DNA from 3 places in the Alkalihalobacillus sp. MEB130 genome. Region 3 is predicted to be linked to each of the others. Evidence: predicted binding sites of a transcription regulator. Region 3 holds the regulator's gene; each other region holds the start of a gene.
What was found. The regulator Rex, encoded in region 3, represses fermentation and respiration genes when NADH is low (regulators of the CRP and FNR family bind a similar motif). The targets are predictions, from matches to a motif close to TTGTGAAATATTTCACAA.
Positions count from the first base shown of each region.

Region 1: the regulator Rex is predicted to act here: its motif matches at 4,382-4,399, upstream of N0O92_RS11510 (anion permease).
Region 2: the regulator Rex is predicted to act here: its motif matches at 3,546-3,563, upstream of pflB (formate C-acetyltransferase).

Region 1 is NZ_JAOANA010000010.1:19,254-29,445, reverse strand. Features, by position in the region: gene N0O92_RS11525 (FAD-binding protein) at 1-1,382, opposite strand, end outside; gene N0O92_RS11520 (Fe-S-containing hydro-lyase) at 1,369-1,956, opposite strand; gene N0O92_RS11515 (fumarate hydratase) at 1,969-2,844, opposite strand; gene N0O92_RS11510 (anion permease) at 2,866-4,320, opposite strand; gene N0O92_RS11505 (response regulator) at 4,695-5,402, opposite strand; gene dcuS (DcuS/MalK family sensor histidine kinase) at 5,408-6,997, opposite strand; gene N0O92_RS11495 (glutamine--tRNA ligase/YqeY domain fusion protein) at 7,213-8,886, shown strand; gene N0O92_RS11490 (methyl-accepting chemotaxis protein) at 9,571-10,192, opposite strand, start outside.
Region 2 is NZ_JAOANA010000011.1:50,029-60,220, forward strand. Features, by position in the region: gene pflA (pyruvate formate-lyase-activating protein) at 443-1,174, opposite strand; gene pflB (formate C-acetyltransferase) at 1,268-3,514, opposite strand; gene nirD (nitrite reductase small subunit NirD) at 3,735-4,055, opposite strand; gene nirB (nitrite reductase large subunit NirB) at 4,072-6,492, opposite strand; gene N0O92_RS12445 (NarK family nitrate/nitrite MFS transporter) at 6,853-8,163, shown strand; gene N0O92_RS12450 (glycosyl hydrolase family 18 protein) at 8,223-9,485, opposite strand; gene fabF (beta-ketoacyl-ACP synthase II) at 9,639-10,192, opposite strand, start outside.
Region 3 is NZ_JAOANA010000024.1:11,880-22,071, forward strand. Features, by position in the region: gene N0O92_RS19520 (ABC-F family ATP-binding cassette domain-containing protein) at 1-1,773, opposite strand, end outside; gene N0O92_RS19525 (redox-sensing transcriptional repressor Rex) at 2,397-3,032, shown strand; gene N0O92_RS19530 (twin-arginine translocase TatA/TatE family subunit) at 3,122-3,304, shown strand; gene tatC (twin-arginine translocase subunit TatC) at 3,322-4,074, shown strand; gene N0O92_RS19540 (DoxX family protein) at 4,313-4,843, shown strand; gene N0O92_RS19545 (DoxX family membrane protein) at 4,897-5,433, shown strand; gene N0O92_RS19550 (MDR family MFS transporter) at 5,588-7,000, shown strand; gene N0O92_RS19555 (YdiK family protein) at 7,108-7,326, opposite strand; gene N0O92_RS19560 (CPBP family intramembrane glutamic endopeptidase) at 7,323-8,045, opposite strand; gene groES (co-chaperone GroES) at 8,455-8,739, shown strand; gene groL (chaperonin GroEL) at 8,799-10,192, shown strand, end outside.

The DNA of each region.
Region 1 (10,192 bases), on a different contig from region 3:
TCCATACGGAAAATACCAACATTGTTCCACATTGCCTCAGCTAAACGATTTCTAATATCAACTAAACTCGTACCGGTCTCTTTCTCCCTAACCGAATGGAATCGTCGTTCCCACTTTTTGCTCTCTTTTAAAAGTGGTTCTTCCTTACCAAATTGCCGTTTCCGGGCTGTCTCTCTCGCACCGATCCCCGCAAACTTCCCATACAGAACAACGTCTGCTACCGAATTGCCTCCTAAGCGATTGGCTCCATGTATCGATACACACGCACATTCACCCGCAGCATGAATTCCAGCAATTGGTGTACTGCACGTTTCATAATTTGTTACATGTATGCCCCCCATCATATAGTGACAACTAGGTCGAATAGGGACAGGTTCTTTTATCAAGTCGACCCCTTCAAAATCCATTGCAAGCTCACGAACTTGTGGAAGTCTTTGGAGAATCTTTTCCTCCCCTAAATGGCGTAAATCCATTAGCACATATGCCTCTATTCCTTCGCCAAAGCCACGACCTTCTTTAATTTCCGTCTCAATAGACCTAGAGACTAAATCCCGCGGAGCCAGCTCCATCTTCTCTGGTGCGTAGCGCTCCATAAATCTCTCTCCATCTTTATTTATTAAGTATCCACCTTCCCCACGACAAGCTTCAGATAAGAGAATTCCCGTTGAAGCTAAGCCCGTTGGATGAAATTGAACGAATTCAGGATCTTTTAATGGAATACCAGCCTCAAAACAAGCAGCTGAACCGTCCCCTGTCATATTGATAGCATTCGTAGTTCGATTCCAATAAATCCGACCAAATCCCCCTGTAGCAATAACCACTGCTTTTGCTTTAATGGGATGAATGTCTCCCGTTTTGATGTCCATAGCAACAAGTCCGTTCAGCTTTTTATCTTCAACTGACAGAGATAAAAGAAACCACTCATTTAAGAATTCAACATTGTGTTTTAAGCACTGTTCGTACACGGCATGTAAAATAACATGGCCCGTTTTGTCGGCAGAATAGCAAGTCCTCGGACTAGAAGCACCCCCAAATGGTCGTTGCGCAATATTGCCATTTCCATCTCTTGAAAAGGGAACACCGTAATAATCCAGTTCAGTAATCATACTAGGCATATTTTTCGTAAAAAACTCAACCGCGTCTTGATCAGCTAAAAAGTCACTTCCTTTTACTGTATCTTTAAAATGCTGTTCTGTTGTATCAGAGGCATCTCGATAGCCCATTGCTGCATTAATGCCTCCTTGAGCAGCTCCCGTGTGAGAACGTGTTGGAAAGATTTTCGAAATACAGGCCACTCGTAAACTCTTATCTTCACTTGCAGAAAGGGCAGCCATCATCCCTGCTCCTCCTGCACCTACAATGACAACATCATACGTTAGCATTACATTTCACCTCATCCTCTTCGTCTTTATAACGCTCCACACCCATTTTGTATAGATCATTTCCATTGCAATCAACCGCAACGATACAAGGGTAACTTTCTACTTTCATCCGGCGAATTGCTTCAGGACCTAATTCAGGAAAGGCCACAATATCGACACTCTTAATCGTGTCTGCTATTAATGCTGCCGCTCCCCCAATTGCCGCAAAATAAACAGCTCCATGCTCTTTCATCGCTTCTATCACTTCTTTGCTTCTTGACCCTTTTCCGATCATCCCTCTTAGTCCTTGCGCTATGAGAGTAGGAGAGTAAGCATCCATTCGACCACTTGTAGTTGGTCCACAAGATCCAATAACCTTCCCTGGCTTAGCAGGAGTTGGTCCGGCATAATAAATGACTTGATCAACTAGATCAATAGGTAAGTCCTCCCCAGCTTGTAACGACTCTACTAAATTTTTGTGAGCAGCATCTCTAGCTGAATAGATGGTTCCAGTAATAGAAACGAGATCACCGGCTTGCAACTCTTTTACTTTTTCATATGTTAATGGCGTTGTGATTTGCTTCATTTCTGACATGTCATCTCCTCCTTACAAAATCACTTCTTTGTGACGTGCTGCATGACAATTTAATGTCACACAAACAGGCATCATCGCTATATGAGTTGGATATGTTTCAATATGAACAGCAAGAGCTGTTACTTTCCCCCCAAAGCCTTGAGGACCAATTCCTAACTTATTAATCTTTTTAAGTAATTCGTTTTCTAGCGCAGCGTATTCAGGATTTTGATTCGGTTGCCCCGCATGTCTAGCAAGAGCTTTCTTCGCAAGTAGAGTACATTGATCCATCGTTCCTCCAATCCCTACACCAACAATTACTGGTGGACAAGGATTCCCACCTGCTTGTGTAATGGTGTTTACGATAAAATCCTTTACTCCCTCCAATCCATCTGACGGTTTACACATTTTAACTGCACCCATATTTTCACTACCTGCTCCTTTAGGCAATACTTGAATTTTCAAATGATTGCCCGGTACGATTTCTGTATGAATGACAGCGGGTGTATTATCACCTGTATTTTTTCTGTTCAAAACAGGATCTGCTACGACTGATTTCCGTAAAAAACCATCCTCATACCCTTGGCGTACCCCTTCATTAATTGCTTCTATTAAACTACCTCCAACAATATGAACATCCTGACCAAGCTCTATAAGAATGACCGTCATTCCCGTATCTTGGCACATAGGAGCTTTCTCTTCCCTTGCCAACTTCACATTTTTTATAATTTTTTCTAAGCTATATTGACCAAACTGTGACTCTTCCTTTTCTAAAGCTTGATGTAGTAGAGCCTCCACATCTTCAGGCAAATCACAGGCTGCATTGATACAAAGAGCTCTCACAGATTGAGTTATAGATTCCGTCGAGATTTCTCTTACCTTTGTTTTATTTTCTGAAATAGTTGTCATATTCGTTTCCTCCCCATTGTTTTACCAAAGTCCTAACAACTTCCACCATAGTCCTCCAATTCCTAGCCACACAACAATATGAATAATGGAGATCACAAAACCTATGGACCACCACTTATTTTGTGATACATAACCCGTTCCAAAAAAGGCAGGCGCTGGTCCTGATCCATAGTGAGTTGTACAAGAGAACAAGTTACTGAAAAAAGCAAGCAACAAAGCTGACAGTAACGGTGGTGCTCCTACAGCGACTAATACAGCCAAAAAGGCACCATACATTGCACTTACATGAGCCGTGTTACTGGCAAAGAAATAGTGTGAATAGAAATAGACAATTGCTAATACGATTAATGCAACGATCCAAGACATCCCTGATACCGTACCTTCCATCAAACCACTGAACCAAGGAATCATGCCAAGACTGTTTAAGAACGTTGCCATCATAACTAACGCAGCAAACCAGACAAGTGTATCCCAAGCCCCTTGCTCATTTTTCACATCATCCCAAGTTAACACTTGTAATAATAAAAGAGCTCCAAGACCAATGAATGCCGTTGTTGTCGCATCAATACCCATATTCGGGCCAAAAATCCATAACGATAAAATCAAGAAAAATACTCCAACCATGTACCACTCTGATATCTTTAACGGACCCATATCTTTTAGTTTTTGTCTCGATAATTCAGCAGCCCCCGGTGTTTCTTTAATTTCCGGTGGATACAGTTTGTAAATGACAAGCGGAATGATAATTAAACTAATGAGACCTGGAACGGACGCCGCAATCATCCATCCTGTCCATGTAATCGTCTCTCCTGTAATTTCTGCTGTTAAACTCATCGCAAGTGGATTAGCGGCCATAGCGGTTAAAAACATAGCAGAGGTGACCATATCTCCTTGAAAAGCCACTTTTGTTAAAAAGGCTCCTACCTTGCGCTCCGTTCCATCACCAGCTCGTGAACCATATGTTTCAGATAGAGATCGAATAATGGGAAGAATGATTCCTCCAGCTCTTGCCGTATTAGACGGCATGGCAGGCGCTAACAACAAATCACTTAAAAGCAATGCGTATGATAGCCCTAACGTTTTCTTTCCAAATTTCATAACAAAGAAGTAAGCCACACGAGTTCCTAAGCCTGTTTTAATAAAGCCACGAGAAATAAAGAATGCTATAACAATTAGCCAAATAACACTATTACTAAAACCGCTTAAAGCTTCTCCCATCGTCAACGTCTGTGTTAGAACCGTTGCGGTTAACCCTAATATAGCAACGACTCCCATAGGTGCTGGTTTAATAATCAGACCAATAATGGTTGCAACGAATATGGCAAATAGCTGCCACGCTTCAGGCTCTAACCCAGCAGGAGGATTAATGTTCCAAATAATAACCCCAATCGCTACTGTTATTAGTAAGGGAATCATTTTCACTTCTCTTTTTTTCTTATTTTCTGGCGGGGTGAAATCTTTTGATTCGTGTTGCATGTTTTTAACTTTTGCTAAAGGTATTGCCATTTTTACTCACTCCTTTTTACCTTAATTTAATTTGTGAAATTATTCACAATTCGTATTAAAAAAAATTGCGATTTCTTTTGTTATTTTAAACTAGTAAACACACCATCAATTGTATTGGGTTGTTCACTTGTGAATAACTTCACATTCAATCTACTTTTAATATAAATGATCTTCTAGAAGATAAAAAGGTAATAAAAGTTATGCAAACGTTTTGTAACTTTAAAAAGCAACTTCCCTCTTTCATCACTTCAAACATTACAAAATGGAAGATTGTTATTTATTTACAAACAAAAAATTGCACCACCATTCTAATAAATGGGGTGCAGTTCAGTGAGAGGCTATTTTTATAAATATCCACTAATGCCGTCATCATTTCCAGTGACAATGTGTTTATAGACAGGTCTTCCTATCTTCCCATAAACAACCTCTGTTTTAATGATGTGAATTTCATTTAGAAACTGTAAATATTTACGTAGGGAAACTCTTGAAATACCTATGTCCATTGCCAACTCATCTGTGGAAAATGGTTTTACTTTTCTATTTTTTACGTTGGTCCAAACTAGACTAAGAGTGTTCCTTGTTAACCCCTTTGGTAGTTCGGCTATTTCGATTTTCTTAGAATGTTTTTGAAAAAATTGACTATCTAAATCCTTTTGATGAAATTTGTTTTTCAATTCAATCATATTTCGTTCAGTTCTATATTCACATAATGCTGTATAAAAACGATCAAATTCAAACGGTTTAATTAAATAATCAATAACCCCATACCTAAGCGCCTTTTTAATGCTTTCCGTGTCACAAGAAGCTGAAATCACAATAATATCAACTTCCACTTCTTTTCTACGAACCATATTTAACAAGTCCCAGCCGTTTTTTTGAGGCATATAAATATCTAATAAAATTAAATCAATTTCATTGCTTTTCACTATTTCAAATGCCTCTTCGACTGAGGCAACGATAGAATGAAGCTGATACCCTACTACTTTTTCTAAATATCGTCGATTAAATTCTGCTACCATCGGATCATCTTCAACAATTAAGACTTGTATCATATTTATCACTCCTGGATCGTGTATGGGATCTCCACTATAAATGTTGTACCTAGTCCCTCTTCAGAAATAACATCGATGTTTCCATCTAATTGACGAACACTTTGATGCACTAAATATAAACCGAATCCTCTTTTTTCACCTTTTGTACTAGTTTCCTTATCAAATATGACATTGAGTAGTTGTTCATCCATCCCTACTCCGGTATCTTGGACAGAGATATAGAGATAATGATCCTCATAGAAGGACGAAACCTTCAACTGCTTTCTTGTACAACTTTGCACAGCATCCAGTCCATTATCAATTAAGTTACCTAAAATGGTAATTAAGTCATGAGAAACATCCCTATTTTGGGGCAGCGGAATGATGAATTCTTCTTTAAAAACAAGCTCTGCTCCTCTTTCACGCGCATAGCTAACTTTCCCTAATAGAAAACCAGCTAAAACAGGGTCCTTCACATGCTTTGTAATAAAACGAATCTCATCTTGTAAAATATTCGTTGCCTTCTTCACATAAACAACTAGCTCGTTATAACGCTTCAGTTGTACCATTCCTAAAATAACGTGCATCTTGTTCATAAACTCGTGTGTTTGAGCCCGTAAAGCCTCTGTATACAACTTAAATCCCGTCAGTTCCTCAGCTAGCTTTTTCAACTCTGTTTTATCCCTAAATGTCGCAACCGCTCCAACAATATGATTGTCAACATAAAGAGGAACTTGATTCACAACAAGAGCGATGTTGGGTAATGATATTTCCTGGTCTAACGTAGAAATCCCATTCGTTAACACATGTTCCATTTCAGAAAATGGTATGATATGCGATAAGTTCATCCCGATATATTCTTGATTGCCTTTCGCTACTTTGTTAAACAACCTCTTCCCTTCACCATTAATTAACGTAATGTTTTGATTCACATCGACAGCTACGATTCCTTCTCTTGCATAATGAAGCATGGCACTTCGTTCTTCTAACAGCTTGGCTACTTGGGGTGGTTCCATGCCAAACAAAATGTTTTTTATTTTGTTTGATAGAAATACAGCTCCTAGTACTCCAATAAGTAAACTCAAAAACGTCCCAATAAAAAGAATAATCCGATTTTCATAAATGGCTGTCTCAACATCTTCTAATAAAAAACCTGCAACTGCCGCTCCGATTTGAACACCATTGTCATCAAAAATAGGGGTGAAGTACCTTAGCGAATATCCCAATGTTCCTTCAGCTATTGATAGACTTTCCACACCTTCAAAAACAATCTCTTCATCTCCTCCAACAAACTTCTCGCCTATCATTTCTGAAAGCGGATGAGTGATTCGAATTCGGTCCATATTTAAAATGACAATAAATAAGACATTTGTTGCTTCTCTCAGCTCTTCCACGTATTCCTGTAAATATGTTGTATCTTCATTATTGCTTAACGTTTGAATCACAACAGGAGAAAGTGCTACCATTTTTGAAATAGTTGACGCTTTTTCCTCGATATTTTGAATGGTTGCCTTTTCAATACTTTTACTCGTTAAAAAATTATTTACTAGCAAGGCTACTATGACCACAGTACAAGTAAGGAAGATAATCTTTGTCCTTAGGGGTACTTTTTTCACATTCATCTCTACACCTTCAAATTCTAATTTTGTACTACATTCCTTTCATTGTTTTTACATACAAATCAAAGAAACTAATGAAATTCATCTTAAGAAGTTCATCGTAATATAATAGCATTTGTACAAACAATGACTTATGATACAATATTGTCTATTACATGTGTATTTTGGGAAAAAATATAATACACAGAACAAACCAAGAAAGGGTGAATAACGTGGATCATAATTCGAACTTTATACGTAACATTATTAAAGAAGATCTAGAATCTGGTAAACGAAACCATGTCATTACTCGTTTCCCACCAGAACCTAATGGATATTTACATATTGGCCATGCCAAATCAATTGTCATAAACTTTGACTTAGCAGATGAGTTTAATGGCAAAACAAACTTACGCTTTGATGACACCAACCCATTAAAGGAAGACTCAGAGTATGTTCATGCTATTAAAGAAGATGTACAGTGGCTTGGATATGACTGGGATGGGTTATTTTTTGCTTCCGATTATTTTCAAGAGATGTATGAGCGAGCAGTTCTTCTTATTAACAAAGGGAAAGCGTATGTTGATGATCTTTCTCCAGATGAAATCCGCGAATACCGTGGTACATTAACGGAACCAGGAAAAGACAGCCCTTATCGCAATCGTTCTATTGAGGAAAATTTAGATTTGTTTGAACGTATGCGTAAAGGTGAATTTAATAATGGAGAAAAAGTGTTACGAGCAAAAATCGATATGAAATCGCCTAATATTAACATGCGTGACCCGGTCATTTACCGAATTTCTCATGCAACTCACCATAATACAGGCGACGAGTGGTGCATTTATCCGATGTACGCCTTTGCTCATCCATTAGAGGATGCTATCGAGGATGTGACACATTCTATTTGCACGACGGAGTTTGAAGATCAACGTCCTTTGTACAATTGGATCATTGAAGAATGTGAAACGTCGAGTGTTCCGAAACAATACGAATTTGGCCGTCTTAACATTACCAATGCTGTTATGAGTAAACGAAAATTGAAACAGTTAGTTGATGAAGGGTTCGTTGACGGGTGGGATGACCCGCGCATGCCGACGATCTCAGGGTTACGAAGACGAGGGTATACTCCTGAGGCCATTCGTGCTTTTGTTAGAGAAACAGGTGTATCGAAAGGATCTGGAACGGTAGATTCACAAATGCTTGATTACTTTGTACGAGAAGATTTGAAATTAAAAGCACCGCGGACAATGGGTATTCTTCGCCCACTAAAAGTGGTGATTACGAACTATCCAGAAGGCCAAGTAGAAATGCTTGATGCGGAAATTAATCCTGAAAATCCTGAAATGGGTACAAGGCAAATTCCGTTTTCAAGAGAAATTTACATTGAACAAGAAGATTTCATGGAAGATCCTCCAAAGAAATACTTCCGCCTCTTCCCTGGAAACGAAGTTCGTCTCAAACATGCTTATTTCATCAAATGTGAGGATGTTATTAAAGACGAAGAAGGAAATGTAGTTGAAATTCATTGTACGTATGATCCTGAGACCAAAAGCGGAAGTGGATTTACGGGTCGTAAAGTAAAAGGAACATTACATTGGGTTGAAGCAACACAAGCTGTTCCTGCTGAGTTTAGATTATATGAACCATTACTGAAAACAGATGATCCAGAAGAGTTAGAAGAAGAAGAAACAGATTCAGCTGTGGAAAAAACATTTCTTGATCAAGTAAACCCTAATTCTCTTGAGATATTACAAGGGTTTGTTGAACCAAATATGAAAGATGTTGCTACACAAGAAAAGTTTCAATTTTTTAGACATGGTTATTTCAATGTTGATCCTAAAGAAACAACGAAAGAAAACCTTGTTTTCAACTTAATTGTTTCGTTAAAAAGTTCGTTCAAACTATAATAATCAAAAAAAGAAGCTGGGACAAAAGAGTTTATTAATGAGAAATCGAACGCAACAATAGTTAATGCATGTAATCGCTCCGGAAATACACTTCGCTTTCCGCGAGCGGCTGTTGAGCCTCCTCGCGCTTACGCAATGTGTGGACTGCCGCTGTAATAATTCGTTCTCCGTTCGTCATGGCGAGATGTGTGTTTTGAACCCAAAGAAGGAAGAGTCCTCTCATCTATGTACTATCTAAATTATAAAATAAAAAGATAGTGAAATGTTTGTTGAAAATTAAACTTCAGACTAGACAAAAGGCCTTTGAGTTTCATTTCTCAAAGGCCTTTTTTACGCTACTTCTCCTATTATTTTCGATCGTTGAGAGTAGGAAATTTCTATCTTTCCTCTCAACAAAGCGGACGGGATGGGAGGGCCGACTCCTGCAGGAGGGAAGGGCAGGTTGAAATCCACCGGCGCAGCCGGTTAGTTCAACGCCCGCCTGCGGAAAGCGTGCCCCCCATCCCGGGAGCGGGTCGAAGCTCCTTTTCAAGTCCGAAATAAACGAGCACTTTTTCAGTGGCTTCCCTTTGATCCCGCAGGAGTATACGTATATTTCCTCCGCTAAGGTTGTGCATCGTTCGCATTCTCAGTTAAACCCTTTAATTAGTCCTAGCTTCTTCCTTTTTATAGACAGGTTGTCACTTATAGAAGCTCTGAAGCATATGTATTTAATTCTTTACTCATTTTTTCAATTTCATCAATGAATGATGAAATCTCTTGTGTTGATGAGGCTTGTTCGGTTCCAACTGCGACTACCTTTTCAATGGATAGGGATATCTCATCCATTGATTTTTGAATATTCATCAGTGTGTTCCGTATCTTCTCAGTCGAAGAAACCGTATTATGGGACAGTTTTCGTATTTCTTCAGCTACGACCTTAAAGCCCTTGCCCTTATCTCCCGCACGCGCAGCTTCAATGGACGCATTCAAACCTAAGATATTGGTTTGATCGGCAATTTTTTTGATGAAATTTAAAACTTCATCTGTATTTTTTACATATTCCGAAGCCTTCTGAGATTGATCAAGCAGTGTATCTGTTGCATCAGCTAACCCTTCTGCTCCTTCGGCAATCGTTGCCACACCTTCATTTGCTTGCGAAAGGGCAGCTACCATTGTCTCAGATATTCCTAACAAACGTTTTTCATTTTGCTCTTGAAGCTGAATCGCAATGGCACCCACAACGGTATTGCCTTCTAGTATAGGTGTTGCTAAACCCGTAAAAGGAAACCCAAAAAATTGTGCGTCCACTTCTGTTCTTATTTTC
Region 2 (10,192 bases), on a different contig from region 3:
ATCTTTAGGGGTTTGCTGTGATTTTGGTCACACTATATGAAGGTTTTTCCATAAAGCTCTTACATATTGGCAATACATCTTATTTTTTGCAGAGTTGTAATCTTATAACCTTCTTTACTATAGATTTAAACCTTAGAAGATCTATTGCGGTCGTCTATGCTTCTCCTCTCTCCTTTCACGACCGCTAACTGCTCTGTTGCGGTCGTCTACACCTCTCCTCTCTCCTTTCACGACTGCTAACCGCTCTATTGCGGTCGTCTACGAATTTCTCTCCTTCTTTCACGACCGCAACCGGTTCCATTTCAGCTGTCTATGCCTGTTGACCCAAGTTAAGGCCTATACCGACTTGGGTTTTCCTTCCTCTCTTTGCTCTCACAATAAAACAAAAAAACAAGCATGAAACCAAAGATGGCCTCACACTTGTTTTAAAAATCCATTATCCCTACCTACTCCGCAACAACACTTTCGCTTCAGCTACAGACTCTTCTGTCGGCGGTTCCACGTGATCTAACGCATATTCCAATCCGAGCTCTTTCCACTTATAAACACCTAATTTATGATAAGGCAAGACTTCTACTCGCTGAACGTTCTGTAAGTCATCAATAAACGATCGTAGCTTTTTTAAATCTTCTACATCATCAGAGATCCCAGGAACAAGAACATGGCGAACCCAAATTGGGATGTTTTTAGCAGATAGGTAGTTGGCAAATGTTAAAATATGATCATTGCGTAACCCTGTTAGTGCTTGATGTTTTTCTGAATCGATGTGTTTAATGTCAAGCAACACTAAATCTGTTAATGTTAATAGTTTATCTAGTTTTCGTAAAAATTCAGGATGTTCTTGGAAGCAGCCTCCGGATGAGTCAATCGTTGTATGAATGCCTAATTCCTTACATCTTGTAAATAATTCAATAAGAAAATCTAAGTGCAGCAATGGCTCTCCGCCAGAAACAGTTATCCCGCCGCCACTACTTTCAAAGTATGGCAAATACGACTGTAAATCTTCCATGATCTCATCAACAGAGATGTCTTTTCCTTCACCCATTTTCCATGTGTCTGGATTATGGCAATATTGGCAGCGAAGCAAACAGCCTTGCATGAACACAATATAGCGTAACCCTGGACCATCGACGGTTCCACATGTTTCTATTGAATGAATTTTTCCAATCATCATTTATCCCTCATTTTCCTAGATAACCAAGGTGACGAAATATGCCCCCGCTAGTTTCTATCTTTTTTGTTGTCGTAGCTGGGGGCATGTAAGAGCTTATAGAGATTCGTGGAATGTTCGGTTAATAACGTCGATTTGTTGATCGCGCGTTAATTTAATAAAGTTAACCGCATACCCTGATACACGAATCGTTAATTGTGGGTACTCTTCTGGATGTTCCATCGCATCTAATAATGTATCACGGTTGAATACATTAATATTTAAGTGATGACCCCCTTGTTTTGCATAACCATCTAGAATTCCCACTAAGTTTGCTATTTGATCTTGGTCTTCTTTTCCTAATGCCTTCGGTACAATACTGAATGTATTGGACACACCATCGAGCGAGTACTCGTAAGGAATCTTCGCAACAGACGTTAGTGATGCAAGCGCTCCTTTTTGATCACGTCCGTGAAGTGGATTCGCTCCTGGTGCAAATGGCTCACCAGCTTTTCTTCCATCTGGTGTATTTCCAGTCTTTTTGCCGTATACAACATTACTTGTAATCGTAAGCACGGACATGGTCGGAATCGCATTTCGATAGGTTTTATGTTGTTTCAGCTTGTTCATAAATGTTTTGACAAGAGAAACGGCAATGTCATCGACGCGATCATCATTGTTTCCGTATTTCGGGTAATCCCCTTCAATTTCATAATCAACCGCAATGCCTTGTTCATCACGAATGACCTTTACTTTCGCATGTTTGATTGCGCTTAAACTATCTGCTGTTACCGAAAGCCCTGCAATTCCGCATGCCATTGTTCGGATAATTTCTTTATCATGAAGCGCCATTTCAATGCGCTCATAGCTGTATTTGTCGTGCATATAATGAATGATGTTTAGGGTATTCATATACAATTCAGCTAACCAATCCATCACTTTATCGAAATTAGCAACTACTTTGTCATACTCTAAATACTCATCTGTAATCGGACTTAATGCTGGACCAACTTGTATTTTTAACTTTTCATCCATACCACCATTAATCGCATACAATAACGTTTTTGCTAGGTTTGCACGAGCTCCAAAGAACTGCATCTGCTTTCCAATTTTCATTGCGCTTACACAACACGCAATTCCGTAATCATCCCCATAGCTCGCTCTCATCATGTCGTCATTTTCATATTGAATGGAGCTAGTTTTAATTGACATGTTCGAACAATACTCTTTAAATCCTTTAGGTAGTTGATTTGACCATAACACGGTTAAGTTCGGCTCTGGAGCTGGACCTAAGTTATCTAATGTATGCAAAAAGCGGAATGAGTTTTTCGTTACTAGTGGGCGTCCGTCAACTCCAACCCCACCAATGGATTCTGTTACCCATGTTGGGTCTCCACTAAATAATTCATTATAATCAGGAGTTCTCGCAAATTTCACTAGACGTAGCTTCATAACAAAATGATCTACAAGCTCTTGTGCTTCGATCTCAGTTAATGTACCTTCTTGTAAATCACGCTCAATGTAAATATCTAAGAAAGTAGAGACACGTCCTAAGCTCATTGCTGCACCATTTTGCTCTTTAATAGCAGCCAAGTAAGCGAAGTATAACCACTGGAATGCTTCTTTCGCTGTTCCTGCTGGTTCTGAAATATCAAAGCCATACGATGCAGCCATTTCTTTTAGTTCATATAACGAACGTATTTGTTCTGTTAACTCTTCTCTGTCACGAATCACGTCTTCTGACATAGTCGAGCCCGTTGTATTAAGCTCTTCTTGTTTTTGTTTAATTAAAAAGTCTACTCCGTAAAGAGCTACTCTGCGGTAGTCTCCGATAATTCTTCCACGACCATACGCATCAGGAAGGCCCGTTACAATACCTGCTTTACGAGCTAATCTCATTTCAGGAGTGTAGGCATCAAAGACACCTTGGTTATGTGTTTTGCGATATTTGGTAAAAACCTCCTCAACTTCTGGATCTAATGAATATCCGTAAGCTGCTAAAGAATCAGCTGCCATACGAATCCCGCCAAAAGGTTGCATCGATCTTTTAAATGGCTCATCTGTTTGAAGCCCAACCACTTGTTCTATGTCTTTATTTAAATATCCAGGACCATGTGAGACGATCGTCGACACAATGGATGTATCCATATTTAAGACGCCACCGTTTTCACGTTCTTTTTTCGTCAAGTCCATGATTTGATCCCATAACTGGCGTGAGTGATCGGTTGCTTCAGCTAAAAACTCATCATTTCCTTCATATAACACGTAGTTTCGTTGAATGAAGTCTCTCACATCTACATCTGATTGCCATTTTCCTTGTTTAAACGTTCTCCAATTCTTCATTTCATTCACCCTCGCTCTCATCGTTTCAATAATGAGAGTACTCATTATTGAAACGTGAATATTTTCACAAGGTCAGGTGCATGAGTAACATCGTTTCATTTCACGTGCACCTAACCTACCATCTTTAAAACTATATCGTTTATTACCTTACACTTATCAGTTTAGTAGAATTTTCTCGTTTACAATGTGATAAAAATCACAAAACATGATTGTAATTCGTGACAAAATCATGACATCGTTACTAAACGATTAGAAATACATTGTCGCCCTCAATTTCAATTAGGTACGTTTTTACGATTCCTCGGTCCGGAGCCTGAACCTTTCCATCTACTAATGAAATCATCCAATCATAAAGTGGACAATATACAAATTCGCCACTAACAAGACCGTCTGCTAATCTACCGCCTTTTGGGTGGGGACTTTTGTTCTCGATTGCTCGCACATCTCCATTGCTTAATCGAAAAACAGCAATTTCTTCATTATCTACGACAAAAACTTGCCCTACTTGAACAGGTAGTTGATCATACTTGCCTATATTCATGCGTACACCTTGATAAATCATACTAACTCTCTCCTAACTATTTTTGATTGGTTATTAGTTCACGTTTTGTGTAATAGGCATCACGAATGGATTGATCTTCTACTGCTTTCATCCAAGGCTCTTCATAGCGAGCAAGTGTTTCATTTAATCTAGCATTTAGTTCATTTCTTGTTTTCTCATTTGCTAGTATTTCTTGAACATGATCTAGTCCCACACGCTCCACCCATGTTGATGTACGTTCTAAATAAAGAGCTGTCTCACGGTAATATTGTAAATAAGCACCTGTTATTTCATAAACTTCTTCTTCTGTTTTCACTTTGCATAACAGATCACCAGCACGTAAGTCCGTCCCACCATTACCAGCAACATAAATTTCCCAGCCGCCGTCTAGTCCAACAATTCCAACATCTTTAATGCCAGCTTCGGCACAGTTTCTCGGACAAGCAGAAACGCCCATTTTTACTTTGTGTGGTGTATCAAGACGCTCAAAACGTTTCTCCAATTCAATTCCGAGACTCATTGAATCTTGCGTTCCGAATCGGCAGAACTGCGCACCAACACATGTCTTTACTGTACGTAATGTTTTACCGTATGCGTAACCAGATGGCATTCCGAGATCTTCCCATACGGCTGGCAATTGGTCTTTTTCTAACCCGTACAATCCAATTCGCTGTCCGCCAGTAATTTTCAGAAGCTGCACATCATATTTCTCTGCGACATCGGCTAACTTCCGTAAATCTTTTGCTGTCGTTACTCCACCATACATTCTTGGAATAACAGAATACGTACCATCTTTTTGAATATTCGCATGCATTTTTTCATTCACTAAACGAGAATCTCTTTCATCTAAATAAGAAGGATGAACCATTCCTAAGAAATAATTAAGAGCTGGTCGACATTTTGAACAACCCTCCTCGTTTTTCCAATCTAACACGTTCATAACCTCTTTAATCGTTTGAAGCCCTTTTTCACGAATTTCAGAAACAACCTCATCCCGACTTAATGTCGTACATCCACAGACAGTCTTTTTCTCTTCCGCATGTGCAAATTCTTCACCTAGTGTGTAAGCAATGATGTCCTGAATTACCGGCTTGCATCGTCCGCATGACCGCCCAGCATTTGTACATCCGCCCACTTGCGCAACGGTCGTCAGTCCTTCTTCTTGAATGGCATTGACGATTGTTTCTTTGCTAATTCCGTTACACCCGCACACGACCTCATCATTTGGCATGCTAGCAATATCGCTGCCTTCTGTGTTATTTCCTGATTGAAGAAAAGAAATAGTAGTAGATTCAGACACATCTTGCTTTTCATTCAACATTCTAAACAATCGGTTGCTGTCCTTCGTATCACCGTATAACACAATGCCAACGATGCGATTATCCCGTATTAATACTTTTTTATACACACCTTCGTACTCGTTGTGAACGACGATCGCTTTTGATGTTGGATCATCATAGATTTCTCCCGCTGAGAACAAATCAATTCCAGATACTTTCAATTGTGTTCCCGTGATGGAACCTTCATATCCTGTTTCTTTTTGTCCACAAAGTGTTTGAGCAAGAACTTTTCCTTGTTCATATAGAGGAGCAACCAAACCATATACAATTTCCCGATGTTCAGCGCACTCTCCAACTGCATACACATGAGGAACATTAGTCTCCATATAGTCATTCACGACAATTCCACGATTGACATATATTCCACTTTCACTTGCTAGTTTGACATTTGGTTTAATTCCTGCAGCCATTACGACTAAATCTGCTTTTGTTTCTGTTCCATCTTTAAAGCGAATACCTTCCACTCGGTCAGATCCCGTCAATTCAATCGTTGCTTTTTCCATTAAGAAGTTCATGCCTTGTTCTTCTAATTCTCGTTTCAGCATAGAGGACGCTACTGCATCAAGTTGTCGTTCCATTAAGTGTTCCATTAAATGCACAACGTCGACTTCCATACCTAGATGAATCAACCCTTTGGCTGCTTCTAACCCTAGTAACCCCCCACCAATAACAACGGCTTTTTTATACTGCTTAGCGGTTTGGATCATTTCTTCACAATCTTTTATATCACGGAAACCAATAACCCCTTCTTTGTCAGCTCCTGGCACTGGTAAAATAAATGGCAATGAGCCAGTTGCTAAAATTAATTCGTCATAACGAGTTTCTCTGCCTGTTTCAGAGATCACTTTCTTTTCTTCTGTATGAATTTCTGTAATTTCTTCCCCTGTAAACAACTGAATGTTATTAGACTCATACCAATGTAAGTCATTTATAATCGTCTCATCAAATGTCGTATTTCCTTGCAGTACATTTGATAGTTGTATGCGGTTATAGTTAGGATGAGGTTCGTTTCCAAAGATCGTAATCTCGTATAAATCACGATTCACTTTTAAGATTTCTTCAATAACACGAACTCCTGCCATCCCATTTCCGATCATAACCAATTTCTTCTTACTCATTTTAATCCCTCCATGTTGTTCACCATTTCACATTCTCTGTTTCTATGCTCATTGTAGGACATAATTTTCTGCTTTTATGTGAGTTACATCACACTTTGCCAATTTTTTGTTCAGAACTTCACAAGCTTTTCATTAGAAAGCTTGTTTAATGTTTTTTCTATTATGTATTTATGTAATTTCAAAAAAATAAATTCCGTGTCTCATCTTATTATATATACCTTACAAAACGGCCCTAACTCCTTAGTAAAAATAAAATTTTGTGATATTCATCACTTTCACATCAGTCCGTTCTTTGTATGATTTGGGTGTGATCAAAAGAAGTATTGTAAATACATTAATCCATTATTGGGGGAAAAGAACATGGGAAGAATAAAAGAATGGAATCCAGAGAACGCAGAATTCTGGGAAAAGGAAGGAAAAAGGCACGCAAAGAGAAACTTATGGATCTCCGTACCAACACTCATGCTCGCCTTTATCGTTTGGCAAATTTGGTCAGTGGTAGCGGTAAGATTAAATGACATTGGCTTTGCTTTTACAGATGAACAATTATTTACATTAGCAGCAGTTCCGGGACTTGTGGGTGCATCCTTACGATTTGTATACACATTTGCTGTAGGGAAATTCGGAGGGAGAAACTGGGTTGTATTTTCTACAGGAGTCCTACTTATTCCCACACTCGGTATTGGATTCGCTGTACAAAATCCGGATACACCGTATTGGGTTATGTTAACGTTAGCCGCTTTATGTGGACTTGGAGGCGGTAACTTCTCTTCAGCTTTAGCAAACATCAGTTTCTTTTTCCCGAAAAAAGAAAAAGGAACAGCTCTTGGTATTAACGGTGGATTAGGAAATATGGGTGTGTCAGTTGTTCAGTTTGTTACACCACTTATTATTGCTGTTAGTACATTTGCTTTTATCGGCGGAGAAGGTCAAGTTCTAGCAAACGGTCAAGAAATTTGGTTACAAAATGCAGCATTCATTTGGGTGATTCCCATTGTCGTCATGACGATTGTTGCCTACTTCGGAATGGATAATCTACCAACGGCTCAGCAGTCTGTAAAAGATCAATTTGTCATTGTAAAGCGCAAGCACACATGGATTATGACGATTTTATACGTTGCAACATTCGGTTCTTTTATCGGTTACGGAGCAGCATTTCCATTACTGTTACGCTCTCAGTTCCCTGATTATGTTGCATTAGCGTTTCTAGGTGCATTTCTAGCAGCAGCCTTTAGACCTGTAGGTGGATGGGTTTCTGATAAATTTGGTGGCGCAAGAGTGACGACTTATGTTCTTATTGCTATGACACTAGGAGCTCTATCTGTCATCTATTTTATTGGTCAACAAAATTTCGCAGGATTTTTAACATCATTCTTATTGCTATTTATAGCAGCTGGTATGGGATCTGGATCTACTTTCCAAATGATTCCGATTATATTCCCAGTAAAAGAAGCAGCTCCGGTTCTTGGCTTTACAGCAGCCTTTGCCGCATATGGATCATTTTTTATCCCGCAGTTATTTGGTTGGTCTGTTTCAACAACAGGAACACCTATTTCAGCACTGTATTATTTCATAGCGTTTTATGTCATCTCCATCGTCTTAAACTGGTATTACTATCAAAGAAAGAATGCCGAAGTTCGTTGTGATGATATTAGTAAAAATGCAGCGTAAACTAAAATGCAACGAACGAAAACACCACTTGAACATTTGTTCGAGTGGTGTTTCATTTCTTATTGCACATTAATATGATGGTCCATATAGGCCCAATTTTGCGGAAATGGCAGTCGAGTTTCCCAAAACGTTACTCCTGCTAATCCGTAAAAGTCTACCAATTTATACTTAGCATCATAGCTTCTTATATCTTCAAACCAGACAATATGTCCCTCTGGTCCGACCCAATATAAAAAGTGAGGAGACATGGCTCTCTCGTCAAAGTTGATAACAGCTTGTGAAGTAATCGCTAGGTTTTGTGCAGCTAATAACGAATGGCCTCTTGTTACATTCGTACCTAGAATCCAATCATATCCATACATTGGAAATGCGATCTGTAATTTCGAACGATCTATTTCAGAGAGAGCATGACGAATGACTTCTTCTACCCACCAGATGGGACTTACAGGTTCAGGTGGGCCACCAGGATACCCATAATCGATCGTCATAATAGCCACCATATCAGAAGCATCGGCTATTCCTCTGTAATCATAGCCCCCAATAATTGGATTCGTTGGAATGTCAACTGTCCTTGCATGGACATTCACATGAAGCATTAGATCCCCTAATGCGTTTTTTAACTCATTCAGAAAGGTGACAAAATCATTCCTTCGTGCCGGTGGAATAAACTCAAAATCAATACTAATTCCACCGTAATTCTTTTGTCGAACAAAATTCATTAAACTCTGAATTAGATTTGATCGATAGGTTCGGTTTTCTAACACTCTTCCAGCTAATTCAGCGCTGAACACTCCACCAGCCGTTATATTTCGAATCATTAACAATGGAACGACATTCAACTGGCGAGCTCGTTCAGGAATTTGATCATCAGGAAGGTCGACATAAGCCCAACCTTCCTCTGTAAAAGAATAGGAAACAACAGCCAAATGAGTTAATTGTTCAGCAAACTGCTCAAACACCGATAAGAAAAAAGGAATCGAGTAAGGGACGATAAAACCCAATGTACTCATATTCATTTTTAATGGAGTTGGTACGGATACTCGTTGCCCGATAGGAAGATTGTTGATATTTATAAGTGGATTAGCAGCTACTATAGTCTCGACAGTAGTACGATATTGCCTTGCAATAGACCAGAGCGTATCTCCAGGTGTCACTTCATACAGTCGATTTGTGAGGGCATTTCTAGGGATATATAGTGCCAATCCTGGAATTAATACGAATGATTCTAACCCATTGATAACCATCAATTCTTGTATAGGAACGTTATATACTTGCGAAATTCTCCATAAAGAATCACCTGATTGCACGACATGAATCGCCATTTTTCCACACCCCTTTTTTTCCAGTGGTCTCCTTCTTCTCATTTTATGGGGGATCTATTTGCATATTCCTAAAAGGTCTATACAGCCAGAGTGAATTTACATCAAAAATAACGACCCAATCTATGTGATTAGGTCGTCTCTCGCCTTCGTTCATTATTGATACTTTTTAAAGGCCAACGTTACATTATGCCCACCAAAGCCTAAAGAGTTTGACAGAACAACGTCCACATTTTTCTCTTTTGCGACATTCGGAACATAGTCTAAATCTAGCTCTTCATCAGGCGTTTCATAGTTAATCGTTGGTGGAATCAGTCCATCTCTCATCGATAGCAAGGAGAAAATCGCTTCAATGGCACCAGCGGCTCCTAATAAATGACCCGTCATCGACTTGGTGGAGCTAATGGAAAGATTATACGCATGGTCACCAAACACTTCTTTAATGGCAGATGTTTCGTATAGGTCATTATAAAACGTGCTTGTCCCATGAGCATTAATATAATCCACTTGTTCTGGTGAAAGTCCACTATCAGATAAAGCTAACTTCATCGCACGTTGCCCACCTTCTCCGTTTGGAGCTGGAGTCGTGATATGATGAGCATCTCCGGTCGCTCCATATCCGATAATCTCTCCATAAATCGTTGCACGACGAGCTAGCGCATGGTCTAATTCTTCTAAAATAAGCACTCCCGATCCTTCCGCAATGACGA
Region 3 (10,192 bases):
TTCAATTCTTCGTTGCCGTTGACGCTCTGCTTTTTTGTTTTCTTTATCTTGTTCGTAGGAACGTTTGTCTGGTTGCGCCGTAGCTATAGAACCACCAGATGCGGTGTTACTCCGAACAGCTGCGTTCTCTTGTTGATTTAGCAATTCACGTTGTTCCATTTCGTCTTTCTTCTCAACGTAATAATCGTAATCACCAAGATAGTTGGTGATTCTTCCGTCCTCAAGTTCGGCCATTCTCGTTGCAATGCGGTTGAGAAAATAGCGGTCATGAGAGACGAATAACAATGTACCTGGATAATCAATTAGAGCATTCTCAAGGATTTCTTTTGCATCTAAATCTAAGTGATTCGTAGGCTCATCGAGGATGAGAAGGTTGGCTTTTTTCATCATTAGTTTAGCAAGAGCAAGTCTTGCTTTTTCTCCACCGCTTAACGTAGACACTGGTTTTAAGACATCATCACCGCTAAATAGAAAATTTCCAAGCACGGTTCGAATTTCTTTTTCAGGTAAAAGAGCATGTTCATCCCAAAGCTCGTGTAAAACTAGTTTATTCGATTTTAAGTTGGCTTGTTCTTGGTCATAGTAACCAATGGTCACATTGCTTCCAAATCGGATCACTCCATTTTGAAGAGGGATATCTTTCATCAGAGCTTTTAATAGTGTGGACTTACCAGCTCCATTTGGACCAATAAGGGCCACGCTTTCCTCACGGTCAATTTCGAGATTCAAGTCCTGAAAAATCACATCTTCTCCATAAGCGACATGAAGGTCAGAAGCACGGATCACCTCTTTTCCACTTTGACGCTCAATTGTAAAAGCGAAAGAAGCGGATTTCTCAGATCCAGCAGGACGATCGAGTAAGGTCATTCGGTCTAATTGTTTTCTTCTACTTTGCGCCCTCTTCGTTGTCGATGCTCTTGCAATATTTCGTTGGATAAAGTCTTCTAGTTTTGCTACTTCGTCTTGCTGCTTCTCATATTGCTTTAACTCTAATTCGTATCGCTTTGCTTTTTCATCAAGATAAGCACTATAGTTACCTGTAAATTTCGTTGATTTTGTTCGAGAGATTTCAACAACTGTCGTGACGATTTTATCTAAGAAGTAACGGTCGTGCGAAACAATTAAGATAGCACCCTTATAACCAACCAAGTATTGCTCAAGCCACGTAAGGGTCGCGATATCTAAGTGGTTGGTTGGCTCATCGAGAATAAGAAGATCAGGCTTTGTTAACAATAATTTTGCTAATGCTAATCTTGTTTTTTGCCCTCCGCTTAAGGTTGAAATCTTTGTTCCATAATCAAAATCACCAAAATTCATTCCAGCTAATACACCACGAATATCAGCTTCATATTGATAGCCGCCTTGATCTTTAAAGGTAATTTGAAGCTGATCATATTCTTTTAAAAGTTTGGAATAACGATTTTCGTCTTCAAGCAAACGTTGATCGGACATTTGTAATTCTAAATCGCGAATTTGTTTTTCCATTTTTTGAAGAGGAGCAAATACCGTTAGCATCTCTTCCCATATCGACAGTTCCGATTCCAGCCCTGTGTTTTGAGCGAGATAGCCAAGCTCTGTGCCTTTTGGCATCATCACTTGTCCACTATCATATGAAAGTTGACCAGCGATAATTTTAAGCAACGTTGATTTGCCAGCTCCATTACGACCAACAAGAGCCACGCGTTCTCCGGTTTGAATATCTAACTTGATATTTGTTAAGATTGGATCGATACCAAAGGATTTCGATATATTTATACATTGTAAAATAATCATAGATTTCATTCCTAACTCATAAGATCATTTCTTTTAAGAGATACCATAAAAAAGAAAACCGCTTTTTTACATATAAAAAGTGCTAACAAACTGGCAATGGCTCCACGCGCCGTACGCCTTTTGAGAAGATCGCTCAAAAAGCTAAACCCATAACGGCGTTCTGCTCATTGCTTAAGAGGTATCCTAAAAAGGAAAACCGCTTTTTACTTGAAAAGAGCGAACAAACTGGCAATGGCTCCGCGCGCCGTACGCTTTTTAAGAAGATCGCTTAAAAAGCTAAACCCATAACGGCGTTCTGCTCATTGCTTAAGAGGTATCCTAAAAAGGAAAACCGCTTTTTACTTAAAAAGTGCGAACAAAGTGGCAATGGCTCCACACGCCGTACGCTTTTTGAGAAGATCACTCAAAAAGCTAAACCCACAACGGCGGCTCCGCTCATTGCTTAAGAGGTACTACAAAAAAAGAAAACCGCTTTTTTGTAGTACCTCTTAAGTGTATCGTAGAATAGATCTTTCAACAACTTCATGAACAGAGGGGTAAAACGATTACAAACTCTGTGAAATGGTGTACAATAACCATAGTCTTGAATTGCCAACTTGACGATGGTAGGAGGGAGGCAATGGATGAAAGTAGATCAAACGAAGATTCCGCAGGCAACAGCAAAAAGGTTGCCGCTTTATTATCGATTTTTGGAGAATTTGTCTGCTTCGGGAAAGCAACGTGTATCGTCAACAGAATTGAGTGAAGCAGTGAAAGTAGATTCTGCTACGATCAGACGTGATTTTTCTTATTTTGGAGCACTTGGGAAAAAAGGGTATGGGTATAATGTAAATTACTTGCTGTCTTTTTTCCGGAAAACACTTGATCAGGATGAGCAGACGAAAGTTGCTCTAGTTGGAGTCGGTAATTTAGGAACTGCTTTTTTACATTACAATTTTTCGAAAAATAATAACACAAGAATTGTAAAAGCTTTTGATGTTGCTGAAGAAAAAATTGGGGAAGAGGTAGGCGGGGTGACCGTTTATCATTTAGATGATTTTGAAAAAATCATTGACCCAGACGTAACAGTTGCCATTCTAACCGTTCCACAAGTGGCTGCACAAAAGATAGCAGATCAGTTGGTAGCTAACGGTATTAAAGGAATTTTAAATTTTACGCCGGCTCGACTTGATGTTCCTGAACATGTTCGTGTGCATCATATTGATTTATCAGTTGAGTTACAGGCGCTTGTTTATTTTCTGAAACATTATCCAGGATAAGTTTGAAATGATTGGTAACTGTAATGGAAGTCATTGCGAACTATATAATCACACTCTATAATTAGAAATAGGACAAGGAGGTGCTACCTATGGGTGGATTAGGAGCAGGCAGCATTGCGCTTATTGCGATTGTTGCTTTACTAATTTTTGGTCCAAAGAAGTTACCAGAGTTAGGAAAAGCTGCTGGGAATACATTACGTGAATTTAAAAACGCGACAAAAGGCTTAGCAGATGAAGATGATAACAAGAAAAAAGAAAACGATAAAGCCTAAGTAGGAAGGGTTTATAAATGGAACAAAGAGACATGTCGGTAATGGACCACATTGTAGAACTAAGACGAAGAATTATTATCACGTTAATCTTCTTCATTGTGGCACTCATTGCCGGCTTCTTTTTAGCTACACCACTAATCACATACTTACAAAGTACACCGACAGCTCAAGATTTGCCGATGAATGCATTTAAGATGACAGATCCCATTCGGGTGTTCATGACATTTGCTTTTGCTAGTGCACTTATTCTTACATTTCCCGTTATTCTCTATCAGTTATGGGCGTTTGTAAGTCCGGGCCTGCATGAAAAGGAGCAAAAAGCCACATTAGCTTATATTCCATTTGCTTTTATCTTGTTTCTAGTAGGTATTTCTTTTTCCTATTTCATTCTATTTCCTTTTATTATTCAATTTATGGGGAACTTATCAGAACGTTTAGGAATAACAGAGCAGTATGGCATAAATGAGTACTTTTCTTTTCTATTTCAAATTACGATCCCTTTTGGTTTATTGTTTCAACTGCCAGTTGTGGTCATGTTTTTCACTAGATTAGGAATGCTCACCCCGAGTTTCTTAGCTCAAGTACGTAAATTTGCTTATTTTATTTTGTTAGTAATAGCGGGTTTTATTACGCCGCCGGAAATTATGTCTCATTTAATGGTGACCCTCCCGTTATTATTGCTCTATGAATTTAGCATTTGGGTTTCTTATTTGACTTATCGCAAAGTACAAAGGTTAGAAAAAGAAAGAGAAAAAGAGTTAAAAGAGTGATGTGCGTCACAGCATTCACTCTTTTTTTACGTGAAATATGTGAAAAGATGAACAAACTTTGACAAAGAATGTAATAAGGTAGCAAAAAGGTGTACAGTGTTCTATACTATGAGTGTAGAGGTTGTGAAAAACTTCACATAAAAATGTGAATAGATGAGCAAGGCATTAAATACCGAATATGAAACTTCACATTGTTATGTGAGTTAAAAAAATAACTTACCTTAAAGGAGGATTTACAATGATTGGACAATTCTTTAGAGAGAACAAGTACATGGCAGGAATTTGGGTAGTATTACGAGTGTATCTAGGGTGGTCATGGTTAACTGCAGGATGGGGCAAAGTAACTGGTGATTTTAACGCAGGTGGATATTTACAAGGTTCCGTTGCCAATCCGGTCATGAGTGGTGAGGCGCTAATGTATCCGAACTACGTATCATTTTTAGAGAATATAGCGATTCCGTACGCAGATACTTTTAGCTTTGTAGTAGCGTGGGGAGAAGTGCTAGTAGGGTTAGGACTTATTTTAGGAGTATTTACTTCAGCAGCAGCCTTCTTCGGAGTTGTTATGAATATGTCATTCCTATTTGCTGGAACGATCTCTACTAACCCATGGATGATTATGATTTCAATGTTTATCATAGCAGCAGGAGCAAATGCTGGACGTTACGGTGGAGACAGATGGGTATTGCCTTACTTGAAAAGCGTTGTATTTAAAGGAAAGAATAGTGAAAAAGAGTTTAAGGGAGCCAATTTAAAAGAAGCAATCTAACTTTATGTTTAAATGTGAAATATTGAACAAACTAATTATTAGGGGGAATTAACATGATTGGACAATTTTTAAGAGAAAACAAATATGCAGCAGGAATATGGTTATTCTTACGGTTATATCTAGGTTGGACTTGGTTAACGTTAGGATGGGGAAAGGTAACTGGTGGTTTTCATGCAGGAGGTTACTTACAAGGATCTGCAGCGAATCCGGTTATGAGTGGGGAAGCAGTTTTGTATCCAAATTATGTAGCATTTTTAGAAAATGTAGCGATTCCGAACGCAGATGCGTTCAGCGTCATGGTAGCGTGGGGAGAGTTATTAGTAGGGCTAGGACTTATTTTAGGAGTATTTACTTCAGCGGCAGCTTTCTTCGGAGTAGTAATGAATATGTCATTCCTATTCGCTGGAACGATCTCTACTAACCCATGGATGATTATGATTTCAATGTTTATCATAGCAGCGGGAGCAAATGCCGGACGTTACGGTGGAGACAGATGGGTATTGCCTTACTTGAAAAGCGTTGTATTCAAAAACAAAAACAATAAAAAAGGTTTCGGTGCAACTGAACAAAATTTAAGTGAAGCAGTGTAAATAAAAATAAAGAGGTAGACTCTATGATGGAGTTTGCCTCTTTTTTGTTGGGATGTGCTACTTAGATAGGGTGAGCATAGGAAGTGTATCTCCCTTTAACATATGGTATGATACCCCTATTGATATTTCGACAGACGAAATGGTGTGAAAGTAGATGAATGTGCCCGGAAAATGGATGGTAGTTGTGGCGGTTTTATTAGGGTCATTTACGATGATCTTAAATAATAGTATGTTAAATCCAGCAGTGCCACAGCTTATGGAAGTGTTTCAAAAGGATGCAGTTGCAACAGGATGGGTTATCACGATTTTTATGGTAACGATGGGAATGACGGTTCCAGTTACAGGGTATTTGGGCGATCGTTTTGGAAAGAAACGATTATTTATTATGGGATTAGCTATTTTTGTCGCGGGCTCATTCCTTGGAGCATTTTCTTGGGATTTAAGCTCGTTAATTTTCTTTCGAGGGCTTCAAGGGATTGGAGGCGGAATTATGATGCCCCTATCTATGGCCCTTATTTTTGAAGCATTTCCTCGAAATGAACGGGGCTTAGCAACAGGGGTCTGGGGAATATCAGCGATGATGGCGCCAACTATTGGTCCGACATTTGGTGGTTTTTTACTAGAAACATTAAACTGGACATACTTATTTCTTGTAAATGTACCAGTAGGACTAGTTGGCTTATGGTTTGCTATCCGCTACTTGCCAAGTACCCAAGCGAATAAAAAGATTACATTTGATCTTTATGGATTTCTGACGATTACCTTTGGTGTTGGATCTATCTTGTATGCATTAGGAAGGATGTCAGAAGTGGCTCATTTAACCAATCCCATTAATCTTACATTAGTTGGAGTTGGAATGGTTCTTTTATATGTATTTGTCCAAATTGAACGGAAAGTGGAGCAACCGTTATTAGATTTGTCGTTATTTCGTGTACATGCTTATACGTGCAGTATGATTATTGCAAGTATGACGTCAGTTGCGTTATTTGCGGGTTTGTTTTTAATTCCATTGTTAATTCAACAAGTGTACGGTTTCGGACCTATTATGACTGGTTTGGTGTTCTTGCCCTCAGCGCTTTTAACAGGGATCTTCATGAGCATAGGTGGGCGAATTCTTGATCGAAAAGGTCCAACAGGTGTCATTTCAACAGGGCTAATCGTTGTGACCATTGGGACGATCCCTCTTGGGTTTCTCAGCATTGACACTTCGTTAGTATTGATCTTTTTTTGGATGGCTGTTCGTGGGATCGGCATGGGGCTAAGTAGTATGCCATCAACAACGACGGGGATGAATGCTATACCAAGTCACTTGATTTCTAGAGGATCAGCGATGAACAATGTTATTAGGCAAATGAGTTCAGCGTTAGGAATTGTTTTTGTCTCCATTTATTATGAGGTGAGAAGAGGGCAATTAACGGCTTCATTGGGCTCTTTAGAAGAAGCAAGCTTACAAGCCATTAATGAGGGATTCATCGTTGTTGCAGTCGCTACAGCTATCGTCATTCCAGTTGCCTTTATTTTAGAAAAAGCAGCACGAAAAGAAGAGCATGTAATAGAGAATGGATGATGTTTTGGAAAGAGGGCTAATGATTAGCCCTCTTTTCTATATTGAAATAAAATAAAAAGCCTTCTATAAGAGACACTCTCATAGAAGGCGCAAATGCGATATAAGTGTTAATCTTTTTTCTTTTTATTTTGGTTTTGAAGCTGTTTAATTACCTTCCGTAAACGGTAAAAGCGATAGGCAATCATAAAATCAATCGCTGCAAACGAAACAATTAAATAGCTCCAAAAGTTCCAACCAGAGGTGTTTACATTTTGAATGGCAAAAAAGATTAGTAAGACACCGATCGAAAAATAGAGGAGCGCCATTGTAATAGGTGATGCTCTCATAGTAATCCTCCAATGATGAATGATGTTTGTTCAAGTTGTTCAAGTTGCTCCATCCAATCTTCAAGCTGGTCAGCTAACAAAACATTTACAATAGAAACAAAAAGGTTTATGGCAACATGGGCGATAATGGGTACGAGAATTCGCTTTGTTTTTACATATAAATATGCAAAGACAAGACCCATTGCCGTGTATACAAGTAAATGAGTAAAATCCATATGGACGGCAGCGAATATGATGGAACTTAAAATACCGGCAATCCAAAAATTGAATCTTTTATAAAGAGCACCAAAAATAACTAAACGAAAGACAATCTCTTCTAGGATCGGACCAATCACAGATATAACGATGATAAAAGCAGGAAATGCTTTAGCAAATTCGACAATCGTTTCTGTGTTTTCTGAGCCAGGTTCGATACCGAGTAGAAACATTTCAATTAGTGCTGCTGCATACTGAGCGGCAAACACCATAAACACTCCAATGATTGACCAACGGACTGCCTCTCCCCTTGATGAACGTCCTTCAATTTCATGTCTTGTCTTCATTTCAGGAATGAGTAGCAAAATAATAATAAGTAACCCTACGGAAAAACTGAACATGCTCCAAACACCAGGGATACGGTCCAATGATACGCCTAATTCCCTGAGGAGAAGAACACCTGGAACAGCAGAGAACTGCATTAATGTGTATGTAATTAGAATCCACCAATAGCGTTTATTCAATGTGTTATTCCCCTTTGTCAAAAAGTCTCAAAATGCATCTTTATATATTAACATAAGCTTTACAAAAAAGCTGAAGGAAAGCCTTGTACCGAAATCGAATATATTGTGAATAGAAAAGTATCACAAGGAAATGATAATGAAGGTTTGTGAACGAAAAAACAGACAGTCTTTTACTACGTTATGTAAATGAAAGAACGATTATGTGCTTGTCTTTACATTAGAGCTGTTATACATAATAAAAGAAGGGGCAAGACAAGCCATGAAAACGCATAACAATTAGCGAAAAATTTTTTTATAAAATACTTGCAAATATACCCAAATATGCTTATTATAATAATTGTGTTAGCACTCAACGTTAACGAGTGCTAATAATAAAAATTTTCAAAGGTCTTGAAGGAGGGTGTTTTCCTTGTTAAAGCCATTAGGTGATCGTGTTGTCATTGAATTAGTTGAGTCAGAGGAAAAAACTGCAAGTGGGATTGTGTTACCAGATTCTGCAAAGGAAAAGCCTCAAGAAGGAAAAGTAGTTGCTGTTGGTACTGGTCGTGTAACTGAAAACGGTGAGCGCGTTGCTCTTGAAGTGAGTGAAGGAGACGCTATTATCTATTCAAAGTATGCGGGTACTGAAGTGAAATATGAAGGAAAAGAATACTTAATTTTACGCGAAAGCGACATTCTAGCAATTATCGGCTAATAAAAAAAGAGAGCTTAGTCTCTACATAATTATAAAAAAACCTTTAGGAGGTAGAAATCATGGCAAAAGATATTAAGTTTAGTGAAGACGCACGTCGTTCTATGCTACGCGGTGTAGATGCACTTGCGAACGCTGTGAAAGTAACACTTGGACCAAAAGGACGTAACGTTGTTCTTGAGAAAAAATTTGGTTCTCCATTAATTACAAATGATGGTGTAACAATTGCAAAAGAGATCGAGCTTGAAGATGCATTCGAAAACATGGGTGCAAAGCTTGTTGCTGAAGTAGCTAGCAAAACGAACGATATTGCAGGGGACGGTACAACAACGGCAACAGTTCTTGCTCAAGCTATGATTCGCGAAGGTCTTAAAAACGTAACATCTGGTGCAAACCCGATGGTTATCCGTAAAGGGATCGAAAAAGCAACTGCTGCTGCAGTGACTGAGCTTAAGAACATCTCTAAGCCAATCGAAGGAAAAGCTTCTATTGCACAAGTTGCAGCAATTTCTTCTGCTGATGATGAAGTAGGTCAAATCATTGCTGAAGCAATGGATCGTGTTGGTAACGACGGTGTTATCACAATCGAAGAGTCTAAAGGTTTCTCTACTGAGCTTGAAGTAGTAGAAGGTATGCAATTCGATCGCGGATATGCGTCTCCATACATGGTAACAGATTCTGATAAAATGGAAGCTGTTCTTGACAACCCATACGTTCTTATCACTGACAAGAAGATCTCTAACATTCAAGAAGTTCTTCCTGTTCTTGAGCAAGTGGTACAACAAGGTAAGCCGATCCTTATCATCGCTGAAGATGTTGAAGGTGAAGCTCTTGCAACACTTGTAGTGAACAAATTACGTGGTACATTCAACGCTGTAGCTGTAAAAGCTCCAGGATTTGGTGACCGTCGTAAAGCAATGCTTGAAGACATTGCAACACTTACAGGTGGTGAAGTGATCACAGAAGACCTAGGTCTTGACCTTAAGTCTGCTAACATCACTCAACTTGGCCGCGCTGGTAAAGTGGTTGTTACAAAAGAAAACACAACAATCGTTGAAGGTGCTGGAGACGCAGCTGCAATCTCTGGTCGCGTAAGCCAAATCAAGTCACAACTTGAAGAAACAACTTCTGAGTTTGACAAAGAGAAGTTACAAGAGCGTCTAGCTAAGCTAGCTGGTGGTGTAGCGGTTCTTAAAGTTGGTGCGGCAACTGAAACTGAACTTAAAGAGCGTAAACTACGCATTGAAGATGCACTTAACTCAACTCGTGCTGCAGTTGAAGAAGGTATCGTAGCTGGTGGTGGTACAGCACTTGTTAACGTTATTAAAGCTGTTCAAGCAGTTCAAGCTGACGGCGACGAAGCAACAGGTGTGAACATCGTTCTACGTGCTCTTGAAGAGCCAGTTCGTCAAATTGCACACAACGCAGGTCTCGAAGGATCTGTTATCGTTGAGCG